DNA from 3 places in the Bradyrhizobium sp. SZCCHNRI3052 genome. Region 2 is predicted to be linked to each of the others. Evidence: predicted binding sites of a transcription regulator. Region 2 holds the regulator's gene; each other region holds the start of a gene.
The links. The regulator PhoB, encoded in region 2, activates phosphate uptake and scavenging genes when phosphate is short. The targets are predictions, from matches to a motif close to TGTCATNNANCTGTCAT.
Positions count from the first base shown of each region.

Region 1: the regulator PhoB is predicted to act here: its motif matches at 2,146-2,162, upstream of QW887_RS16295 (UDP-2,3-diacylglucosamine diphosphatase).
Region 3: the regulator PhoB is predicted to act here: its motif matches at 1,507-1,523, upstream of phnF (phosphonate metabolism transcriptional regulator PhnF).

Region 1 covers NZ_JAUETW010000005.1:103,916-107,189, forward strand. Annotated here, with positions in the region: gene QW887_RS16285 (tartrate dehydrogenase) at 1-419, shown strand, start outside; gene pyk (pyruvate kinase) at 575-1,993, shown strand; gene QW887_RS16295 (UDP-2,3-diacylglucosamine diphosphatase) at 2,186-2,998, shown strand; gene QW887_RS16300 (threonine/serine dehydratase) at 3,046-3,274, shown strand, end outside.
Region 2 covers NZ_JAUETW010000008.1:3,694-6,967, forward strand. Annotated here, with positions in the region: gene pstB (phosphate ABC transporter ATP-binding protein PstB) at 1-532, shown strand, start outside; gene phoU (phosphate signaling complex protein PhoU) at 563-1,279, shown strand; gene phoB (phosphate regulon transcriptional regulator PhoB) at 1,296-2,003, shown strand; gene QW887_RS21250 (trypsin-like serine protease) at 2,151-3,274, shown strand, end outside.
Region 3 covers NZ_JAUETW010000016.1:164,244-167,517, forward strand. Annotated here, with positions in the region: gene QW887_RS31125 (carbon-phosphorus lyase complex subunit PhnI) at 1-372, opposite strand, end outside; gene phnH (phosphonate C-P lyase system protein PhnH) at 376-987, opposite strand; gene phnG (phosphonate C-P lyase system protein PhnG) at 987-1,442, opposite strand; gene phnF (phosphonate metabolism transcriptional regulator PhnF) at 1,562-2,287, shown strand; gene QW887_RS31145 (phosphodiesterase) at 2,323-3,165, opposite strand; gene QW887_RS31150 (ABC transporter ATP-binding protein) at 3,173-3,274, opposite strand, start outside.

The sequences.
Region 1 (3,274 bases), on a different contig from region 2:
TGCTGGTCGATGCGATGACCGTGCGCATGACGCTGCAGCCGAAGAGCCTCGACACCATCGTCGCGACCAATCTGCATGCCGACATCCTGTCCGATCTCGCCGGCGCGCTGGCCGGCAGCCTCGGCGTGGCGCCGACCGGCAACATCGATCCGGAGCGGCGCTTCCCGTCGATGTTCGAGCCGATCCATGGTTCGGCGTTCGATATCACCGGAAAGGGCATCGCCAACCCGGTTGCGACGTTCTGGACCGGCGCGCAAATGCTCGAGCATCTCGGCGAGACGGACGCGGCCGCGCGGCTGATGGCTGCGGTCGAGAAAGTCTGTGCAGCAGGCATCCTGACCCCCGATGTTGGCGGCACGGCGACGACCAAGCAGGTGACCGACGCCGTCATCGACGCGATCCATGGCTCCAACGCCTGAGGCGTGCTGTTCTCTTGCACAATTCTGGCGTGTTCCGTGTCGCGCTTGCAATGGACGCTGCGGGGCGTATATCAGCGCTTCCGCTGCGTCCGCGCATGCCAATCACATGCGTGTCATAGAGACGCGAGACACGGCTTAAGGAGAAAGGACACATCATGCGTCGTCACCGTCGAGCCAAGATCGTCGCGACTGTCGGTCCCGCGAGCAATTCTCCGGAGATGCTGAAAGCGCTGTTCCTCGCCGGTGTGGACACCTTTCGTCTCAACTTCAGTCACGGCACCCAGGCCGATCACGCCAAGGTCCATGCCGCGGTCCGCGCCCTCGAGAAGGAGATGCAGCGGCCGATCGGCATCTTGATGGATCTGCAGGGTCCTAAGATTCGCGTCGGCACGCTGCGCGACAAGAAGATCCAGGTCGAAGCCGGCGAGACGATTCGATTTGTCCTCAACGGCACCGAGGGCGACAAGACATCGATTCCGTTGCCGCATCCGGAAATCTTTGCGGCGGTCGCGCCTGGTCACGATCTTCTGATCGATGACGGCCGCGTGCGCGTCCGCGTCATGGGCCTCGGCGACGACTGGATCGAGGCCAAGGTGATCGTCAGCGGCGCGATCTCCAATCACAAGGGTGTCAATCTGCCCGGCACAATTCTGGAGCTGTCGCCGCTGACGGCCAAGGACCGTTCTGATCTTGCCTTTGGGCTCGACCTCGGCGTCGACTGGGTGGCGCTGTCGTTCGTGCAGAAGCCGTCCGACGTGCTGGAGGCGAGGGGCCTGATCAATGGCCGCGCCGGCATCATGTCCAAGATCGAGAAACCGGCGGCGCTGGAGCGGATCGACGACATCATCCAGCTCTCCGATGCGATCATGGTTGCGCGCGGCGATCTCGGCGTCGAGATTCCCAACGAGGACGTGCCGGGCAAGCAGAAGGAGCTGGTGCGCGCCTGCCGGCTCGCGGTGAAGCCGGTGATCGTCGCGACGCAGATGCTGGATTCGATGGTCGCGACGCCGACGCCGACGCGCGCCGAGGTCTCCGACGTCGCAACCGCGATCTATGACGGTGCGGACGCGGTGATGCTGTCGGCGGAATCCGCCAGCGGGCAATATCCGCGCGAGGCGGTGGCGATGATGGACAGCATCATCAAGGCCACCGAAGGCCACAAGATGTACCGCTCGATCGTCGAGGCGACGCAGCCGGGCGAGGAGCAGACGCCGCCGCATGCGGTGGCGACCGCAGCGGCCGATCTCGCCTCGGCGATCCACGCCAAGGCGATCGTGGCCTATACGTCGAGCGGTACCTCGGCCTCCCGCGTTGCGCGCAAGCGGCCGAGCCTGCCGATCCTGGCGATCACGCCGAACGAGGACACCTCGCGGCGGATGTGCCTGTTGTGGGGCGCGCACAGCGTGCTGTCGCAGGACGTGCAGAGCTACGAGGAGATGGTCGAGCGCGCGACCTTCTTCGCCGTGCAGGAGGAGTTTGCGGAAGCCGGCGACCTGCTCGTCGTCGTCGCCGGCATCCCGTTCGCGCAGACCGGCACCACCAACAATCTGCGCGTCGTCACCGTGCCGAGATAGGAGGCTGATTTTCCCTGTTCGCGCTGCCCGCCTGTCGCCTGATTGTCGCACCCCGCTGGTATCGCGGGGCAGTGACGAGGGACATCGCGAGTCGTCAAACGAGCGGTGTCCGGTCGCGGTCCGGCAGGATGGGTTCTGCCGGTGCGGCGTTTCGTCATCGCGGTGTCATCAGGGACTGTTAGGTGGGCGCGCATGGGACTTGAGACTGCTGGTGAAGAAAGCCCGGCTCGGCGCTTTCGGACGTTGTTCATCTCGGACGTTCATCTCGGAGCCCGCGGCTCGCAGGCCAATCTCCTCGTCGATTTCCTGCGTCACCATGATGCCGACACGATCTATCTGGTCGGCGACATCATCGACGGCTGGGCGCTCAAATCGAGCTGGCATTGGCCGCAGTCGCATAACGACCTGGTGCAGAAGATGCTGCGCAAGGCCCGCAAGGGCGCCAAGATCGTCTATGTCCCCGGCAATCACGACGAGTTCCTGCGCGGCTATTACGGCACGCATTTCGGCGGCATCGACGTCGTCGAGAACATCTTGCACACCGGCACCGACGGCAAACGCTATCTGGTGATCCACGGCGACATCTTCGATCTGGTCGTGCAGAATGCGCGCTGGCTCGCCCATCTCGGCGACAAGGCCTATGACTTCGCCATCCAGATGAACCGTCTGGTCAACTTCTTCCGTCGCATGTTCGGCGTTCCCTATTGGTCGCTGTCGCAATGGGCCAAGCAGAAGGTCAAGAACGCCGTCAACTACATCGGCGCGTTCGAGACGGCGCTGGCCTCGGAGGCGCGGCGGCATGGCGCTGATGGCGTGATCTGCGGCCACATCCATTGCGCCGTCATCCGCGACCAGGACGGCATTCGCTACATGAATTGCGGCGACTGGGTCGAGAGCTGCACGGCGCTGGTCGAGCACGAGGACGGCCGTTTCGAGATCCTGACTTGGACCGATCCGCAGCGGCAACCCGCGCCGGTTCCGCAGCTGGCCGCCCGCGCCGCCTGACACCGGTTCCCTTGCCTCTCGGCAATCGGGCGCGGTAAAATAGGGGTATGACAGCTCATTCCCCGATCCTGCCCGTGACCGCCGCCGACATCGAGGCGGCGGCACGCGTCCTCGCGCCCGTGGCCGTGCGGACTCCGCTGCTGCCGGCTCCCGTGCTCAACGAGCGGTTCAAAGCGAACGTCTTCGTGAAGCCGGAGGTGCTGCAGCGGACCGGCTCGTTCAAGTTCCGCGGCGCCTACAACAAGCTGGCGTCGATCCCGGAAGCAGCGCGCGGCA
Region 2 (3,274 bases):
TCCCAAGCTCGATCTGAACCTGCTGCGTGCCCGGGTCGGCATGGTGTTCCAGAAGCCGACGCCGTTCCCGATGACGATCTACGAGAACATCGCCTTCGGCATCCGCCTCTATGAGAAGATCTCCAAGTCGGAGATGGACGACCGGGTCGAGAAGGCGCTGCGCGGCGGCGCGTTGTGGAACGAGGTCAAGGACAAGCTCAACGCCTCGGGCCTGTCGCTGTCCGGCGGCCAGCAGCAGCGGCTGTGCATCGCGCGTACCGTGGCGGTCCGGCCGGAGGTGATCCTGTTCGACGAGCCGTGCTCGGCGCTCGATCCGATCTCGACCGCCAAGGTCGAGGAGCTGATTCAGGAACTCGCCGAAAACTATACGATCGCCATCGTGACGCATAACATGCAGCAGGCGGCGCGCGTCTCCGACAAGACCGCCTTCATGTATCTCGGCGAGCTGATCGAGTTCGACGACACCAGCAAGATCTTCACCTCGCCGAGCGATCGGCGGACCCAGGATTACATCACCGGCCGGTTCGGCTGACGCCGACGACATTGTCTTCAGGAGATCATCATGGCCAGTGAACATACCGCCAAGGCGTTCGACAGCGATCTGCAGGACCTCACCCGTCTGGTATCGGAGATGGGCGGCCTCGCCGAGCGGCTGATCGTCGATTCCGTCGATGCGCTGGTGCGACGCGACATCGCGCTCGGCCAGAAGGTGGTCGCCACCGACGCCGAGGTCGACAAGCTGCAACGCATCATCGAGGAGCGCGCCGTTCTTACCATCGCCCGGCGACAGCCGATGGCGGTCGACCTGCGTGAGATCGTCGGCGCGATGCGCGTGGCGACCGATCTGGAGCGTATCGGCGATCTCGCCAAGAACATCGGCAAGCGCGTCGCGGCGCTGGAGAGCGACTTCCATCCGCTGAAGCTGATCCGCGGGCTCGAGCACATGACCGATCTCGTGCAGTCGCAGGTCAAGACGGTGCTGGACGCCTATGCCGCGCACGATTTGCCGGCGGCGATGACGGTGTGGAAGGGCGATGAGGAAGTCGATGCCATCTGCACCTCGCTGTTTCGCGAGCTCCTGACCTACATGATGGAGGATCCGCGCAACATCTCGTTCTGCATCCACCTGATGTTCTGCGCCAAGAACATCGAGCGCATCGGCGATCACGCGACCAACATCGCCGAGACGGTGTTCTATATGATCGAAGGCCAGCAGATCATGGACAAGCGCCCGAAGGGCGACATGACGAGCTTCGCATCGACGATCCCCGGCAACTGAGAGAGACGGTTCAGACATGGGCGCCCGAATTCTGGTGGTGGAGGACGAGGAGGCGCTGACGACGCTGCTGCGCTACAACCTCGAGGCCGAAGGCTACGAGGTCGAGACCGTGGCGCGCGGCGACGAGGCCGACACGCGCCTGAAGGAGCGTGTTCCCGATCTCGTCGTGCTCGACTGGATGCTGCCGGGCCTGTCCGGCATCGAGCTGTGCCGCCGCCTGCGGGCGCGGACCGAGACCCGGCAGTTGCCGATCATCATGCTCACCGCACGCGGCGAGGAGAGCGAGCGCGTGCGCGGCCTCGCGACCGGCGCCGACGACTACATCGTCAAGCCGTTCTCGGTGCCGGAGCTTCTGGCGCGGGTGAAAGGCCTGCTGCGGCGGGCGAGTCCGGAGCGGCTGGCGACCGTGCTGTCCTATGGCGACATCGAGCTCGACCGCGAGAAGCGCCGCGTGGCGCGCTCTGGTAGGCCGATCGATCTCGGCCCGACCGAATACCGCCTGCTCGAGTTCTTCCTGGAGCATCCCGGCCGCGTGTTCAGCCGCGAGCAGCTGCTCGACAGTGTCTGGGGCCGCGACATCTACATCGACGAGCGCACCGTCGACGTCCATATCGGCCGCCTGCGCAAGCTGCTCAATCCCGGCCGCGAGCAGGACCCGATCCGCACCGTGCGCGGCGCCGGTTATGCGCTCGATGATCGCTTCGCCAAGAGCGAGCAGGTGTAAGGGGCGATCGGGCGTGAGGACGCAGCAGGTGTGAGACGCGAGGCGGCCCGATTGAGGAGATCGCGGTCCGCTTTCCGCCACGCCGCCGCCGTCTTGATCGTGTCTGCTTCGTGGCCCGTCACGATGTTTCGGTGCCAGCGGACGCCCTTGATCAAGACCATCATCATATCTCTTGCCGTGCTGCTCGGCGGCGCGGCGGGCGCCACGGCCGCCGAGCTCGAAGACGCGGTCGCGGCGGCAGGCAACGGGCAGCATGCGGCGGCGATGCGACGGCTGCTGCCGCTGGCCGCCAAGGGCGATGCGCGGGCGCAGTTCGACGTCGGCTTCATGCACGCCTTCGGCTGGGGCCAACCGCGCAACCCCGCCGAGGCGCTGGCGTGGTACCGCAAGGCCGCCGATCAGGGGCTCGCTGTCGCGCAACACTATCTCGGCATCGCCTACGTCAACGGCGAAGGTGTTGCGAGCAATTACGGCGAAGCCGGCCGCTGGTTCAGCCGCGCCGCGGCGCAGGGCTTCGCCCAGTCGCAATACATGCTCGGCCTGATGCTGCTCGACGGCCGCGGTGTGAAACAGGACGTCGTGCAGGGCTATGCCTGGCTGGTGATGGCGGGCCGTAGCGGCGTGCGATCGGCCGGCCGCGACGTGCAGCGGGTCAAGTTGACCGAGCCGCAGCGCGTCCAGGCCCAGAGTGCCATTGCGGCCTGGCGGCCGAAGCCGGAATCGGCGGAGGCCGGCATCGCCGCTCCGCGTCCGGAGCAACTGCTCGGGCTCGACCGCCACATCGGCGAGGTCGTCGATCCCACCTCGTGGCCGGCGTCGTCGATCGGCGTCGTCACCGTCGCGCAATACTCGACCGGCGGCTGGTGCACCGGCACGCTGGTCGCGCCGCGCGTCGTGCTCACCGCGGCGCATTGCGTGTTCAACGGCGTGGCGCAGGTCAGCCCCGGCAACGTCCGCTTCCTGGCCGGCATGAACAGGGGCACGCCGGCGGCATCGTCGGTCGCCGACAAGCTGATCGTGGCGCCCGATTTCGTCCCGACCCGGCACGACAGATGGTCGCTCGACCGCTCGCCCGCCGATTGGGCACTGATCGTGCTGAAGGACGCGCTGCCGTCGAAGCCGGTTGAGGTCAGGGCGCTGACGCGCGAGGAATTGCAGGCTGCGACCACGGCCGGAACCATCTCCGAGATCGGCTATGGCCAGGAGCGGCGCTATTCGCCGACCGGCCAGCGCAATTGCAGCGCCGGCATGACCAAGGACGAGATGCTGCT
Region 3 (3,274 bases), on a different contig from region 2:
ATAGTCGAAGGTCGGCCCGAGCACCTGGCCGCCCGGAATGTCCTTGAAGGTCGACGAGACGCGCCGCTGCACCCGCATCGCACCGGTGTCGACCGGCTCGGTTGCACCGAAGCGCGGCAGGGTCGCGCGGAAGGCACGCACCAGGAAGATCGCCTCGATCAGATCACCGCGTGCCTGCTTGATTGCGAGCGACGCGAGCTCGCGGTCGTACAGCGAGCCCTCGGTCATCACGCGATCGACGGCAAGCCCCAACTGCTCGGAGATCTGCGCCAGCGAAAGTTCGGGCACATCGCGATCACCCCGGCGTTCATGCGCCAGCAGCCGGTGCGCGTTCTCGATGGCGCGCTCGCCACCCTTGACGGCAACATACATGCCTCACTCTCCTGCGGAAACGAGTCGGGTCGTTCGCGGGATGGCGACGATGGACGAGCCATCGACCAGCACCACATCGACACCACGCGGAAACAGCTTCTCATTGATCGACAGCCGCTCGAACAGATCGGCGGGCGCGACCGTTGCACGGAACGATGTCGCCCCGTCGATGCCTGGACCGCGCAGCTTGAACGCCGGCCCCTCGGACAAGCTCGGCACCTGCAGGATCAGCGTCGTCGAGCGATCAGGGTATTCAGCACTGCCGAGCGCGAATGAATTCAGATCAGGCAGCGCTTCGGGGTCCGCCGCCACCGCAAAGCAGGCGAGCGCGGCATCGGCGACGATCGGCGCCCCGGTGTGAAACTTGAGCCAGGCGCCGACCTCGGGCGTGCCGGCGAGCGGCGCATCGAGCCAGATCGGCGTATCGTGATCGAACAAGGTCAACGCGATCGCGGCAGCACCAGGCATCAACGACGACGGCCGGCCGACATCGCCCTCGACCTGCCGCACATTGCCCGGACGCGCCATGGCCTCCATGACGGTACGGAAGGTGGATTGCGCGGACAGAACATTGTCGGCGAAACCGTGTTGCAGATCGGAAGCCGCGAGACCCATCAGCCCTCTCCTCGCACCATGGTGTAGAAATCGACACGCGTGGCCGCAGCCTCCTCCGCTCGATGCTCCCGCGATGCGCGCATCTGCTCCTGCAGCGGCGCGACCACCTGAGTCTCGATCGATCGCGCATGGCTCGACGACTGGATCATCGCGTCACACAGCGCCATCAGACGCGCCTTGCCGGCGTCTCGTCCGAGCACATAGCCGAACCCGACCTCGCCGCTCTCCAGCCGTACCGCGGCGCGCGACACCGTCGCTTCGCCGACATTGAACGGCGCACCATCACCGCCGATCCGGCCCCGCAGCATCACGAGACCATTCTCCGCCGGACGCAGGTCGCGATACTCAGGCAGCGCCAGTCCGTCGAGCCTGGCGCGGATGTCCGCATGCGAGGCATGCGCCAATACCCGCATCGCCGTCCTGCGCCGGTCCTGCATCGCGGTCTCGCCCTCCATCTTCACCTCGAACTTGCTATCGCGAAGTTGTCTATGTTAATAGACAACTTCGTAACGAAGCGCCATGACTGTTTGATGACATGGGCGTGATTTTCAGGTCGCGCAGCGGAGAACCGCAGATGAGCATGCAGGGCGCCGACTCGGGCGTGGCACTGTGGCGCCGGGTGGCCGACGGCATCGAGCGCGACATCGCCGACGGCCGCTTCGCGGCCGGCACCCGCCTGCCCGGCGAGACCGAGATCGCCGAAACCTACCGCGTCAACCGTCATACGGTGCGTCGCGCGCTCGCGACCTTGGCCGAGCGCGGCCTCGTGCGCGCCGAGCGCGGCAGCGGCACTTATGTCGAAGCGCCTCGTCTGTCATATCCCCTGAGATCGCGAACCAGGTTCTCCGAGATCGTGGGCGCCGGCGGGCGCGAGCCGCGCGGACAGTTGATCGCAGCGTCCGAAGAGTCGGCGACGCGCGAACTCGCGCACGCGCTCCGACTGAAGACGGGGGCGCCGCTGGTCCGAATCGAGGCACTGCGTCTTGCCGACAAGACCCCCATCTGCGTCAGCACGTCCTGGCTGTCGTCCGAGCGATTTCCCGAGGCCGGCCACATCTTCGCATCGCTCCGCTCGATGACGGCGCTGCTTGCGCATTACGGCATTCGCGACTATCGCCGCGGCGCGACCAGGATCACGGCGGCCATCGCCGACGCGAGCGACGCCGCACGGCTCGACCTCGCGCTGGGCCGTCCGGTGCTGGTGGTCGACAGCACCGACATCGATGCCGATGGGACGCCGCTGGTCAGCAAGCGCTCGCGCTTCGCGGCGGAGCGCGTGACGTTCGAGGTCGAGAGCTAGACCAGACCCCGCCGCCTCGCTTCGTTCTTGCGCCCTCAGTCGATGAGCGTGCCGTCCTGATTGAAGAACGGATGCGGCCCGTCGAAATCCCCGATCGGCACCTGATGCGTGACGACCGTTCCAAATCCCGGTCCTGGAAACCAGGCATGAAGGTGAAAGGCCGGTGGCTCGATCCGGAAGGATGGCGGACGAAGCTCGGCCAGGTCGAGCGCGACGGCATGGTTCGGTGCCGGGCAGATCGTGCAGGGGATGCCCGCAAACCGGGTCAGCGTCGCGCGATGAACGTGACCGCACCCGATCAGTTGCACCCGCGGATGGCGCGTGAGGACGGCCGCGAGATCGTCGGCGTTGCGCAGGTTCTGCCGGTCCATGTGCCAGATGCCAGTGGCGAACGGCGGGTGGTGCAGAAACAGCAGGGCCGGCCTTTCGCTGGATCCGGACAGCGCGGCGTCGAGCCATTGCAGACTCGCTTCATCGAGCTCGCCATGCGGATGGCCGGGCACGCTGGAATCGAGCAGAAGCAGATCGAGATCGGCCAACTCCACGCACCGGTTCAGCGGACCGGTGGGGTGACCATGCAGAGCGTCCGGAAACGCCGCGCGCATCAGCTCGCGTGAATCGTGATTGCCGGGCACGGCGACGAATGGAGTTCCAAGCTCGACGAGAATATCCTTGAGATGATCGTACTCGGCCGACGACGGCGTATCGACGAGATCGCCCGAGATCACCACCAGATCGAGCTTCGGCTCGAACCGGTTGAGCTCCGTGATGCAACGGGTCAACGCGCGCGCCGTATCGACGCGGCGGTAGGCGAGCCGGCCGGGCGCCTTGATGTGCAGGTCGGATATCTGGGCGATGACGACGGGGCTCTTGGTCATCAGCAGATCAGCCTTTCTCCGGCAACAGCCGAATGGAGTCCGGTGCAATCCGCAGGCCGATCCGCTCTCCCGCAGCGACCCTGATCGAATTCGGCGCGTCCACGGTCAG